3 regions of the Streptomyces sp. NPDC024555 genome follow, and region 1 is predicted to be linked to each of the others. Evidence: riboswitches for the same ligand, from Rfam matches in the RefSeq annotation. Region 1 holds a riboswitch; each other region holds the start of a gene.

Region 1 (3,249 bases):
CGGACCGCCTCGCGGTCGCCGTCGCCCAGGGCGGCGCAGACCCAGATCTTGTCGTCGACGGCGCTCAGCCCGGAGACCAGCCCGCCGCCGCCGCGCTTGGCGTCGAGCGTGCCGTCGTCACGGAGCGTGTACGAGACCGGGCCGCGGTTGGACGCGACGAGGACCTGGGCAGCGGGCTGCGGGGCGTGCTCGGAGACCATGTTGCGGAATCTAGCCCGATCACGAACCGCCCAAACGTGCGAAGTCAGGCCGCGCGGCCTGAAACGTACTCCTCGATCTCGCGCATCGGCGGCCGTTCCTCGGTGTCCACCGGATAGGTGTGCGGGACGAAGCCGTGCTCACCGCGTTCGAACTGGGTCAGATGGGGGCGGACCAGATGGCCCCGGGAGAGCCGCAGCTGCGCGGTCCGGTAGATCGCGGCGGCCATCCGGCCGAGCGCCTGGCCGTCCTGGTGGCGGTGGCGGCGGACCCCGACGTCCACCTGCGCGAGGGCGTCCAGGCCCACGGTGTGCAGGGCGTCGACCAGCAGGCCCAGCTCCACCCCGTAACCGACCGGGAACGGCAGCCGCTCCAGCAGGGAGCGCCGCACCGCGTACTCGCCGCCCAGCGGCTGGACGAAACCGGCCAGCTGCGGCCAGTGCAGATTGAGCAGCGGGCGCGCCACCATCTCCGTGACCCGGCCGCCCTGACCCGCGGTGTCCCCGAACGGGCGGTCGTACATGGCCTTGACGAACTGCACCGACGGGTCGGTCAGCAGCGGTCCGACGATGCCCGAGACGAAGTCCGCGGAGAACTCCCTCAGGTCCGCGTCCACGAAGCACACGATGTCCCCGCCGGTCACCAGGAGTGACCGCCACAGCACCTCGCCCTTGCCGGGGACGGCCGGCAGACGCGGCAGGATCGCGTCCCGGTGGATCACCCGGGCACCCGCCCGGCGGGCCACCTCGGCGGTGGCGTCCGTCGAACCGGAGTCGATCACCACCAGCTCGTCGACCAGCCGGACCTTCTCCATCAGCTCGCGCCGGACCGTCGCGACGATGTCACCGACGGTCTCCGCCTCGTTCAGCGCGGGCAGCACCACGCTGACGCTTCCGCCGTGCGGGTCCCCGGCCCCCAGACCGGCCCTGGCGGCCAGCAGACGGTCCAGCGGACGGTCGGCGGCCGACCAGGAACGCCTGGCCAGCCAGCGTTCGACCTCTTCCAGCACGGTCGGCACTCCCTGTATGTGATCCATCTCGCGGACCGGACGACTATCTCAACCCTCCGGTGCTTCGGTTACAGTCTTGAACAACGCAGATGGCCATCGCATGCCGGGGTCCGTCCGCCGATAAACGCCCGGATCCATGGTGCGCCCACGATCCGGTGCCACAGCGCTCATCCAGAGGGACAGAGGGAACGGCCCGTTGAAGTCCCGGCAACCCTCCTGCCGACCGCGAGGTTCGGTGGGGAAGGTGCCAATTCCGTCTCGTGGCGAAACGCGCCATGAGGAAGATGAGGAGAAAGGGCCTCGCCATCATGGCTGTTGAGACTGTCGCAGTTCACACCGATTCCTCCCCGGACCTGGGTCCCGCCGCCGCGCTTTCCTGCCGCGAATGCGGCGAGCGATTCGCCCTCGGCCCGATCTTCGCCTGCGCGTCCTGTTTCGGGCCGCTCGAAGTGGCGTACGACCTCCCGAGCGGCTCTCCCGAGGAGCTGAAGAAGCGCATCGAGGCCGGTCCGGACAACATCTGGCGTTACGCGCCGCTGCTGCCGGTGCCCGCCGACGTCGCCGAGAAGCCCAACATCAACCCCGGCTTCACCAAGCTGGTCAAGGCCGACAACCTCGCCCGCGAGCTGGGCGTCACCGGCGGCCTGTACGTCAAGGACGACTCCGGCAACCCGACGCACTCCTTCAAGGACCGCGTCGTCGCGATCGCCGTCGAGGCCGCCCGCGCCTTCGGCTTCACCACCCTGTCCTGCTCCTCCACCGGCAACCTGGCCGGCGCCGTCGGCGCCGCCGCCGCCCGCGCGGGCCTGCGCTCCTGCGTCTTCATCCCGCACGACCTGGAGCAGGGCAAGGTCGTCATGGCCGCGGTGTACGGCGGCGAGCTGGTCGGCATCGAGGGCAACTACGACGACGTCAACCGCTTCTGCTCCGAGCTCATCGGCGACCCGCTGGGCGAGGGCTGGGGCTTCGTCAACGTCAACCTGCGCCCGTACTACGGCGAGGGCTCCAAGACCCTGGCGTACGAGATCTGCGAGCAGCTCGGCTGGCGGCTGCCCGACCAGATCGTCATCCCGATCGCGTCCGGCTCCCAGCTGACCAAGATCGACAAGGGGCTGCGCGAGCTGATCAAGCTCGGGCTGGTCGAGGACAAGCCGTACAAGATCTTCGGCGCCCAGGCCGAGGGCTGCTCCCCGGTCTCCGCCGCCTTCAAGGCCGGCCACGACGTGGTCCGCCCGCAGAAGCCGAACACGATCGCCAAGTCCCTCGCGATCGGCAACCCGGCCGACGGCCCGTACGTCCTGGACATCGCCCGCCGCACCGGCGGCGCGGTGGAGGACGTGAACGACGAGCAGATCGTCGACGCGATCAAGCTGCTGGCCCGCACCGAGGGCATCTTCGCCGAGACCGCGGGCGGTGTGACCGTCGGCGTGACGAAGAAGCTCATCGAGGACGGCCTGCTCGACCCGGCGCTCACCACCGTGGTCCTGAACACCGGGGACGGCCTCAAGACCCTGGACGCGGTGGCCGAGACCTCTCAGGCGACGGCCACGATCCGGCCGAACCTCGACGCGTTCCGCGCGGCCGGACTCGCCGGTAACTGAGTAGCTTTCGATCACCCGAGACTTCAGGAAGGGCACACCATGAGCGTCAAGGTCCGCATCCCCACCATCCTCCGCACCTACACCGGCGGCCAGGCCGAGGTCCCCGCGGAGGGCGCCGTCCTCTCCGAGGTGATCGAGTCCCTGGAGAAGAACCACCCGGGCATCGCCGCCCGCGTCCTGGACGACCAGGGCAAGCTCCGCCGCTTCGTGAACGTGTACGTCAACGACGACGACGTCCGCTTCGAGGGCGGCCTGGACACGGCCACCCCGGACGGCGCCGGCATCTCGATCATCCCGGCCGTCGCCGGCGGCTGCTGATCCCCGGGCCGCTCCGGGCGGCCCGACTCCACCGCGTCACCAGAATTGCCCCCTCCGCGAGAGAAGCGGAGGGGGCAATTCTGCATGGTTGAGCGCGGTAGAGTGTGGGAAGTCCCCTCCGCT
Region 2 (3,249 bases), on a different contig from region 1:
CTGTTCCCGTTCCTGCTCTTCCTGCCGCTGCGCTTCCCCGCCTGGATCGTGCTGATCTTCTGGTTCGCGCTCCAGTGGCTGGCGGCCGAGGGGGCGGGCAGCGGACCGGGCGTGGCCTATCTCGCCCATGTGGTGGGCTTCGCCACCGGCTTCCTCTACACCTGGGGACGCTACCGGCGCGATCCCGGCCCGGCGCGTTCCCGGCACAAGGCTCTAGAGTGAAGTCTCCAGCCACGGCCACCGAGGGAGAAAGCCAGCCGTGATCACCGCGATCGTGCTCATCAAAACCAGCGTGGACCGGATTCCCGAGATCGCCGAGGCCATCGCCGCGCTGGACAGCGTCAGCGAGGTCTTCTCGGTCACCGGTACCTACGATCTGATCGCCATGGTCCGGGTCCCCCAGCACGACGACCTCGCCGACATCATCCCCGGCCGGATCAGCAAGATCCCCGGCGTCGAGGCCACGGACACCCATGTGGCGTTCCGTACGTACTCCCAGCACGATCTGGAGGCGGCGTTCGCCATCGGCCTGGACGGCTGAGCCGGACGGACCACCGCAGCACGGCGGCCGGGTACGGGACGATCCCGTACCCGGCCGCCGTGCTGTCGGGCTCAGATCTGGGCGGCGCCCCGGTCCGGGACGCAACGGCCGTCCTCGGTGCGGTACTTCCACCGGGCGCCCTTGCCGACGAGCTCCCTGACCGCGCCGAGGAAGCGCTCGATGTGCTCGTCGGGCGTACCGGCACCGAAGCTCACCCGGATGGCGTTGAGGGACCTCTCGCCGGGGGCGGCCTCCGGCGCGCCGCACTCGCCGACCTCGCGCGGGTCGCTGCCGAGCAGGGTGCGCACCAGCGGGTGGGCGCAGAAGAGGCCGTCGCGCACCCCGATGCCGTACTCGGCGGAGAGCGCGGCGGCGAAGTGGGAGCTGTTCCAGCCCTCCACGACGAAGGAGATGACACCGACGCGGGGGGCGTCGTCGCCGAAGAGCGAGAGGACCTTGACCTCGGGGACCTGGGCGAGTCCGGCGCGGACGGCGGCGACCAGGTGCTGCTCGCGGGCGACCAGCTCGTCGAAGCCGGCCTCGGTGAGCGCCTTGCAGGCGGAGGCGATGGAGTACACGCCGATGACATTGGGCGAACCGGCCTCGTGGCGGGCGGCCGTGGTGTGCCACTCGACGTCCACTCCCCCGTCGGCGCGCCGGGCGACCGTGCGGGAGGCACCGCCGCCTGCCAGATAGGGCTCGGCGTCGCGCAGCCAGTCGGCGCGGCCGGCGAGGACGCCGGAGCCGAAGGGCGCGTAGAGCTTGTGTCCGGAGAAGGCGACCCAGTCGACGTCCAGTTCGCCGATGTCGACCGGGTGGTGCGGGGCCAGCTGGGCGGCGTCGAGCACGATCCGGGCGCCGTGGGCGTGGGCGGCGGCGGCCAGTTCCCTGACGGGCCACAGTTCGCCGGTGACGTTGGAGGCTCCGGTGACGCAGACCAGCGCCGGACCGTACGGGTCGCGGTCGGCGAGCGCCCGCTCCAGCGTGGCGACGGCCTGGGCGGGGGTGCGCGGGGCGTTGAGGTAGGTCACCCGGGCGTCGCGCCAGGGCAGCAGCGAGGCGTGGTGCTCGGTCTCGAAGACGAAGACCTGGCAGTCGGCGGGCAGGACCGCGGCCAGCAGGTTGAGCGAGTCGGTGGTGGAGCGGGTGAAGATCACCTGGTCCTCGGCGCGGCAGCCGAGGAACTCCGCGACGGTGGCGCGGCTGGACTCGAAGAGGTCCGTGGAGAGCTGCGAGAGGTAGCCGGCGCCGCGGTGGACGCTGCCGTAGTACGGGGCGTAGGCGGCCACGTCGTCCCAGACCCGCTGGAGGGCCGGCGCGCTGGCGGCGTAGTCCAGCGCGGCGTACGTGACCTCACCGCCGGTGACCAGCGGGACGGTGACGTCCTTGCCCAGAACGGGCAGCGGGGCACAAACCGAACGGTCGGAGGCGGCGGTGACGACAGACATGGCGAACTCCCGTAAGAGGCAGGCGAGATCCACGTGCCGGCGGATACGCGGCAGCACGGGGAGAAGAGAGAAAAGGGTGTGCGGAGAAGGGCTCGGGCCGTACGGACCGAAAAGCCCTAGCGCATTCGCGTGCTCACAAGAGGCTCCCTGAGGACCAGGACCCCACGGGTGGACATCTCACGATGTCGAGGGGTCCGCGCTTGCCGTAAGCCTCGCTGCCCACGGCCTGGTCTTCACCCGGGGCACCCCGCCACGGACGGAGGGTTGCCGGACAGCGGGCCGGGGCCGTAGTCGCTGTCACTCATGACCTGACCAGCATCTTGCCATACGCCGGGGAACGCGCAAGGCGCGGTCCAGGATCCGGACCGCGCCCCGTGGCGTCTCCCCGCCGGGATCAGGCGTTGCTGGCCACGACCCAGCGCTCCAGCGCCCGGCCTGCGGCGCCCGAGTCGATGGACTCGGCGGCCTTGGCCATCCCCTCGGCCAGCCGCGCGGCGAGCGGGGCGTCCGAGGGCTCCAGGGCGGCCAGCGCCGCCGCGGAGTTCAGCAGGACGGCGTCGCGCACCGGACCCGTCTCGCCGGCCAGCAGCCGGCGGGCGACATCCGCGTTGTACGAGGCGTCAGCGCCGCGCAGCGCCTCCACCGGCACCAGGTCGAGGCCGACGTCGCGCGGGTCGAAGACCTCCTCGCGCACCTCTCCGTTCCGGGCGATCCAGACGCGGGAGGTCGCGGTGGTGGTCAGCTCGTCCAGGCCGTCGTCGCCGCGGAAGACCAGCGAGGAGTTGCCCCGCTCGGCGAGGACGCCCGCGACGATCGGCGCCATCCGCAGATCGGCGACGCCGATGGCCTGGGAGCGCACCTTGGCCGGGTTGGTGAGCGGGCCCAGGATGTTGAACGTGGTCGGGGCGCCCAGCTCGCCGCGCGCCTTGGCCGCGTGCCGCAGCGAGGGGTGGAACTTCACCGCGAAGCAGAAGGTGATGCCCGCCTCCTCGGCCACCTCGGCGACCCGCTGCGCGGACAGCTCCAGATTGACGCCCAGCTTGCCCAGGACGTCGGAGGAACCGCTCGCGGAGGAGGCGGCCCGGTTGCCGTGCTTGACGACCTTGGCCCCGGTGCCGGCCACCACGATCGCGGACATGGTGGAGATGTTGACCGTCTTGGCCATGTCCCCGCCGGTGCCGACGATGTCGACGGTGGGTCCGGGCACCTCGATGGTGACGGCGTGCTCGTACATCGCGCGCACCAGGCCGGAGACCTCCG
Region 3 (3,249 bases), on a different contig from region 1:
ACACCCTGCTCGTCGAGGAGCGCACCGACCGCACGGCACGGCTGCACCGCGTCACGCTGCCGCGCGGCGCCGGGATCCTGGGGTCGCGCTGGGACGCCCCGGCCTCCTCCCCGTCGTACGAGGAGCTGACGGACCCGGCGGCCTCCGGTGTCCCGGTGCTCCGCAAGAGCCTCGTCGTCGACCTCGGGACGGTGCCGGGCGTGCCCGGCAAGATCGAGGGCGTGGCGGTGACGGGCCGCAGCACCCTGACCCTCGTCAACGACAACGACTTCGGGATGACGGACGGGGCCGGCGCCTTCGACGCGCACGGGCGGCTGGTCGACTCCGGGATCAGGACGACCGTGACGACCATCGAGCTGCCCCGGCCGCTGACGCACTGACACCCGGTCATGTCCCTCGGGCCGCCGGGCTCCCCGCCCGGCGGCCCGGTCGCGTCCGCGCGCCCCGTTTCGCGCCCCGCCGTCTTCCGCCGCCCGCGCCGCACCCGTACGGTGGGCGCGCACACCGCCCGGCCGGACACCGGACACGGGGATCCGGTCAACGGACGTGTGTGCGAACCGTGTTCCTCCGTCCCCCCACCGCCAGGAGTACACACATGGACCGCAGAAGGATCATCCAGGGCACCGCGGCCACCGTCGCCGCGGCGCTGCTCCCCTCGTCCGTCCGGGCCAGCGCGGCCGAGGCCGGCGACACGGACTACCCGACGGCGCACTGGGTCCCGGCGTCGGCCTCCAACTACACGGTCTCCTCGCGCCCTTCGGCGTATCCCGTCCAGTACGTGGTCATCCATGTCACCCAGGAGACGTTCTCCGACGCCGTGGCCATCTTCCAGAACCCGGCGAAGCAGGTGTCCGCGCACTATGTGGTGCGCTCCTCGGACGGCTACATCGACCAGTGCGTCCGGGAGAAGAACATCGCCTGGCACGCGGGGAACTGGGACTACAACACCCGCAGCATCGGCATCGAGCACGAGGGGTACGTGGACCAGCCCTCGTACTTCACCAACGCCCTGTACGAGAAGTCGGCCCTGCTGACCGCCTCGATCTGCGACCGCTACGGCATTCCCAAGGACCGCGCGCACATCCTGGCCCACTCCCAGGTGCCGGGCTCCGACCACACGGACCCGGGCAGCCACTGGGACTGGGTGCGCTACATCCGGCTGGTCAACCTGCTGAGCGCGGGCTGAGCCCGCCGCACACGCCACGAACGCCCCTGCGCCGTACGGGAACCGACCACCAGTCGAGACGGCGGCGGCGGTGTCCTTGACGGCGCCACCGGGCGGGCCGAGACTGACGGGGACGGTCACGACTGTCAGCGCCGCGCGCACGGGCTCCCCGTCCGCGCGGTCATCGGCCCCGGCCCGCTGACGGGCAACCCTTCGGCCGCGATGGGGTGCTCCGGGTGACGACCGGGTCCTGTCGGTGCGACAGGACAAGCGCGGCCCCGCCTCCCGCGGGCCCCGACGGCAGGACCGGTGGGAAGTGCCCAGGATCGGATTGACGAGGCGTCTGCACATCGATCTGCTGCGCGTCGCCGGCGCCGCGTAGGCGCCCGCTCCCCGGGGTCCGCCCGGCCCGCCGTCGACGGCCGGCCGGACCGCCACCGATCCGCCCCCGCACCCGCCGGCCCGCTCCGTGAGCGGACGGCCACCGGCCGGTCCCCCGCGCCCCGCACACCCTCGCGCGGGCGCCATCGCCCCCTCCCCGTCCCGCCGCCCGGAACGCGGCGGCGGCTCCGCCGTTCCTCCAGGGATCCCACAGGAGAGTCATGCCCGAAACAGTCTCGCCCGGCCCCGGTACGACCGGAACGCCCCCGCACTCCCCCGCCCCCTCCGTCTCCCCCGCCCGTGCGCTGGGCCTGCGCCCTCCGTCGGGCATCGCCTCGCCGCGCTTCCTCAGCCGGATCGGCGTCGGTCTCGCGGGCGGCTTCTATCCCGCTCCGCACCGCTACGAACTCTTCCTGTCCGCCGGCTGTCCGCGCTCACTGCGCGTCTCGATCACCCTGGACCTGCTCGGCCCGGGGCGGAGCGTCACCACCACCCTGCTGACCCACCCCGCCGCCTCTCCGGAGGGCTTCGCCTCGCTGCGCGCCGCCTACGAGGCGACGGTGCACCACTACGACGGCCCGCTGACCGTCCCCGCGCTGCGCGACCGGTGGAGCGGACGCATCGTCAGCAACCACACCCCGGACATCCTGCGCGATCTCGCCGGGCTGGTGTCCGGCCGGGACACGGACCGCCCCGGCGCGCTCACCCCTCCCGCCCTGGCCCTCGACATCGAGGCGCTCCGCGAACTGCTGGAGCACGGTCTCGCCGACGCCGGCGGACGGGCGGCGGTGCTCGGCGCGCTGGAGCGCCGGCTCCCGCTGCGGCCGTACGCGCTGGGCGACGGGCTCACGGCCGCCGATGTCGACCTCTGGACGGCCCTCGTCCAGCCGGGCGCCTCCGGTGCGCCGGGGGCGTATCCCCGGCTCCAGGCGTACGTCCGCCGGCTCGGCGGGCATCCGGCGTTCCGGCGGGCGTACGGGACCCTGCTCGCCGCCGCGTGAGCGGTGCGTCAGCCGGTCCCGGCCGCCGAGGGATAGCGGACGAAGAGGACACCCTCCACCGCGCCGTCGGGCGCGCCGTAGACATGAGGCACATCGGCCCGCCAGCGGACGCTCGCACCGGGACCGACGGTGCGGGTGGCGTCCGGCGGGCCGACGACGGCGGTGCCGCTCAGGACCATCAGGCTCTCCCGGGTGCCGGGGACATGGGCCCGGGACTCCTGGACGGCGCCCGCGCGGATACTGACGCGGAAGACGTCGGTGACGGCCGATCCGTCCTCGTCCTCGTAGCGCTCCAGCAGGACGGCGGTGACCGCGCTGCCGGACACGCCGGTGCGGACGGGGCCGGGGCCGGCCGTCGCGGGCGGGTCGCCCAGGGCGGCGCTGAGGGGCAGGCCGAGCGCGGTGGTCAGCGCGTACAGCGTCTCCAGGGTGGGGTTGCGGGTGCCGCTCTCCAGCTCGGAGAGCGTCCCCTTCCCCACGCCGGACCGGCGGGCCAGCTCCGACAGGGACAGCTCCCGCTCACGCCGCAGCGCCCGGAGCCTGCGCCCCACGTCCTCGTTCAGCCCCATCGGCCCGTATCCGCTCCGCAGTTCCCGGTTGACGGGCGTCGGCCCGCCTCTCTAGTGTTCCACAAACAGAACGTTCCGTATACGGAACGGCTGTCGGCGCCCCTGCCGGGCCCGGCCCCCTCCCGACCCAGGA

The links. Region 1 has a riboswitch for S-adenosylmethionine ahead of thrC (threonine synthase). Riboswitches for the same ligand answer to the same signal wherever they lie in the genome.
Region 2: another riboswitch for S-adenosylmethionine. It lies ahead of ACZ4FH_RS12735 (aminotransferase class V-fold PLP-dependent enzyme); the one in region 1 lies ahead of thrC (threonine synthase).
Region 3: another riboswitch for S-adenosylmethionine. It lies ahead of ACZ4FH_RS11105 (putative leader peptide); the one in region 1 lies ahead of thrC (threonine synthase).

Annotation. Positions count from the first base shown of each region.
Region 1 covers NZ_JBVHKV010000013.1:229,144-232,392, forward strand. Annotated here, with positions in the region: gene ACZ4FH_RS23950 (alpha,alpha-trehalose-phosphate synthase (UDP-forming)) at 1-200, opposite strand, end outside; gene ACZ4FH_RS23955 (glucosyl-3-phosphoglycerate synthase) at 245-1,207, opposite strand; SAM riboswitch class I at 1,372-1,498, shown strand; gene thrC (threonine synthase) at 1,516-2,808, shown strand; gene ACZ4FH_RS23965 (MoaD/ThiS family protein) at 2,848-3,126, shown strand.
Region 2 covers NZ_JBVHKV010000006.1:266,131-269,379, forward strand. Annotated here, with positions in the region: gene ACZ4FH_RS12725 (rhomboid family intramembrane serine protease) at 1-222, shown strand, start outside; gene ACZ4FH_RS12730 (Lrp/AsnC family transcriptional regulator) at 260-541, shown strand; gene ACZ4FH_RS12735 (aminotransferase class V-fold PLP-dependent enzyme) at 613-1,989, opposite strand; SAM riboswitch class IV at 2,181-2,298, opposite strand; gene trpD (anthranilate phosphoribosyltransferase) at 2,384-3,249, opposite strand, start outside.
Region 3 covers NZ_JBVHKV010000005.1:337,543-340,791, reverse strand. Annotated here, with positions in the region: gene ACZ4FH_RS11115 (esterase-like activity of phytase family protein) at 1-380, shown strand, start outside; gene ACZ4FH_RS11110 (N-acetylmuramoyl-L-alanine amidase) at 596-1,186, shown strand; SAM riboswitch class IV at 1,301-1,444, shown strand; gene ACZ4FH_RS11105 (putative leader peptide) at 1,422-1,547, shown strand; gene ACZ4FH_RS11100 (glutathione S-transferase C-terminal domain-containing protein) at 1,768-2,547, shown strand; gene ACZ4FH_RS11095 (helix-turn-helix domain-containing protein) at 2,556-3,116, opposite strand.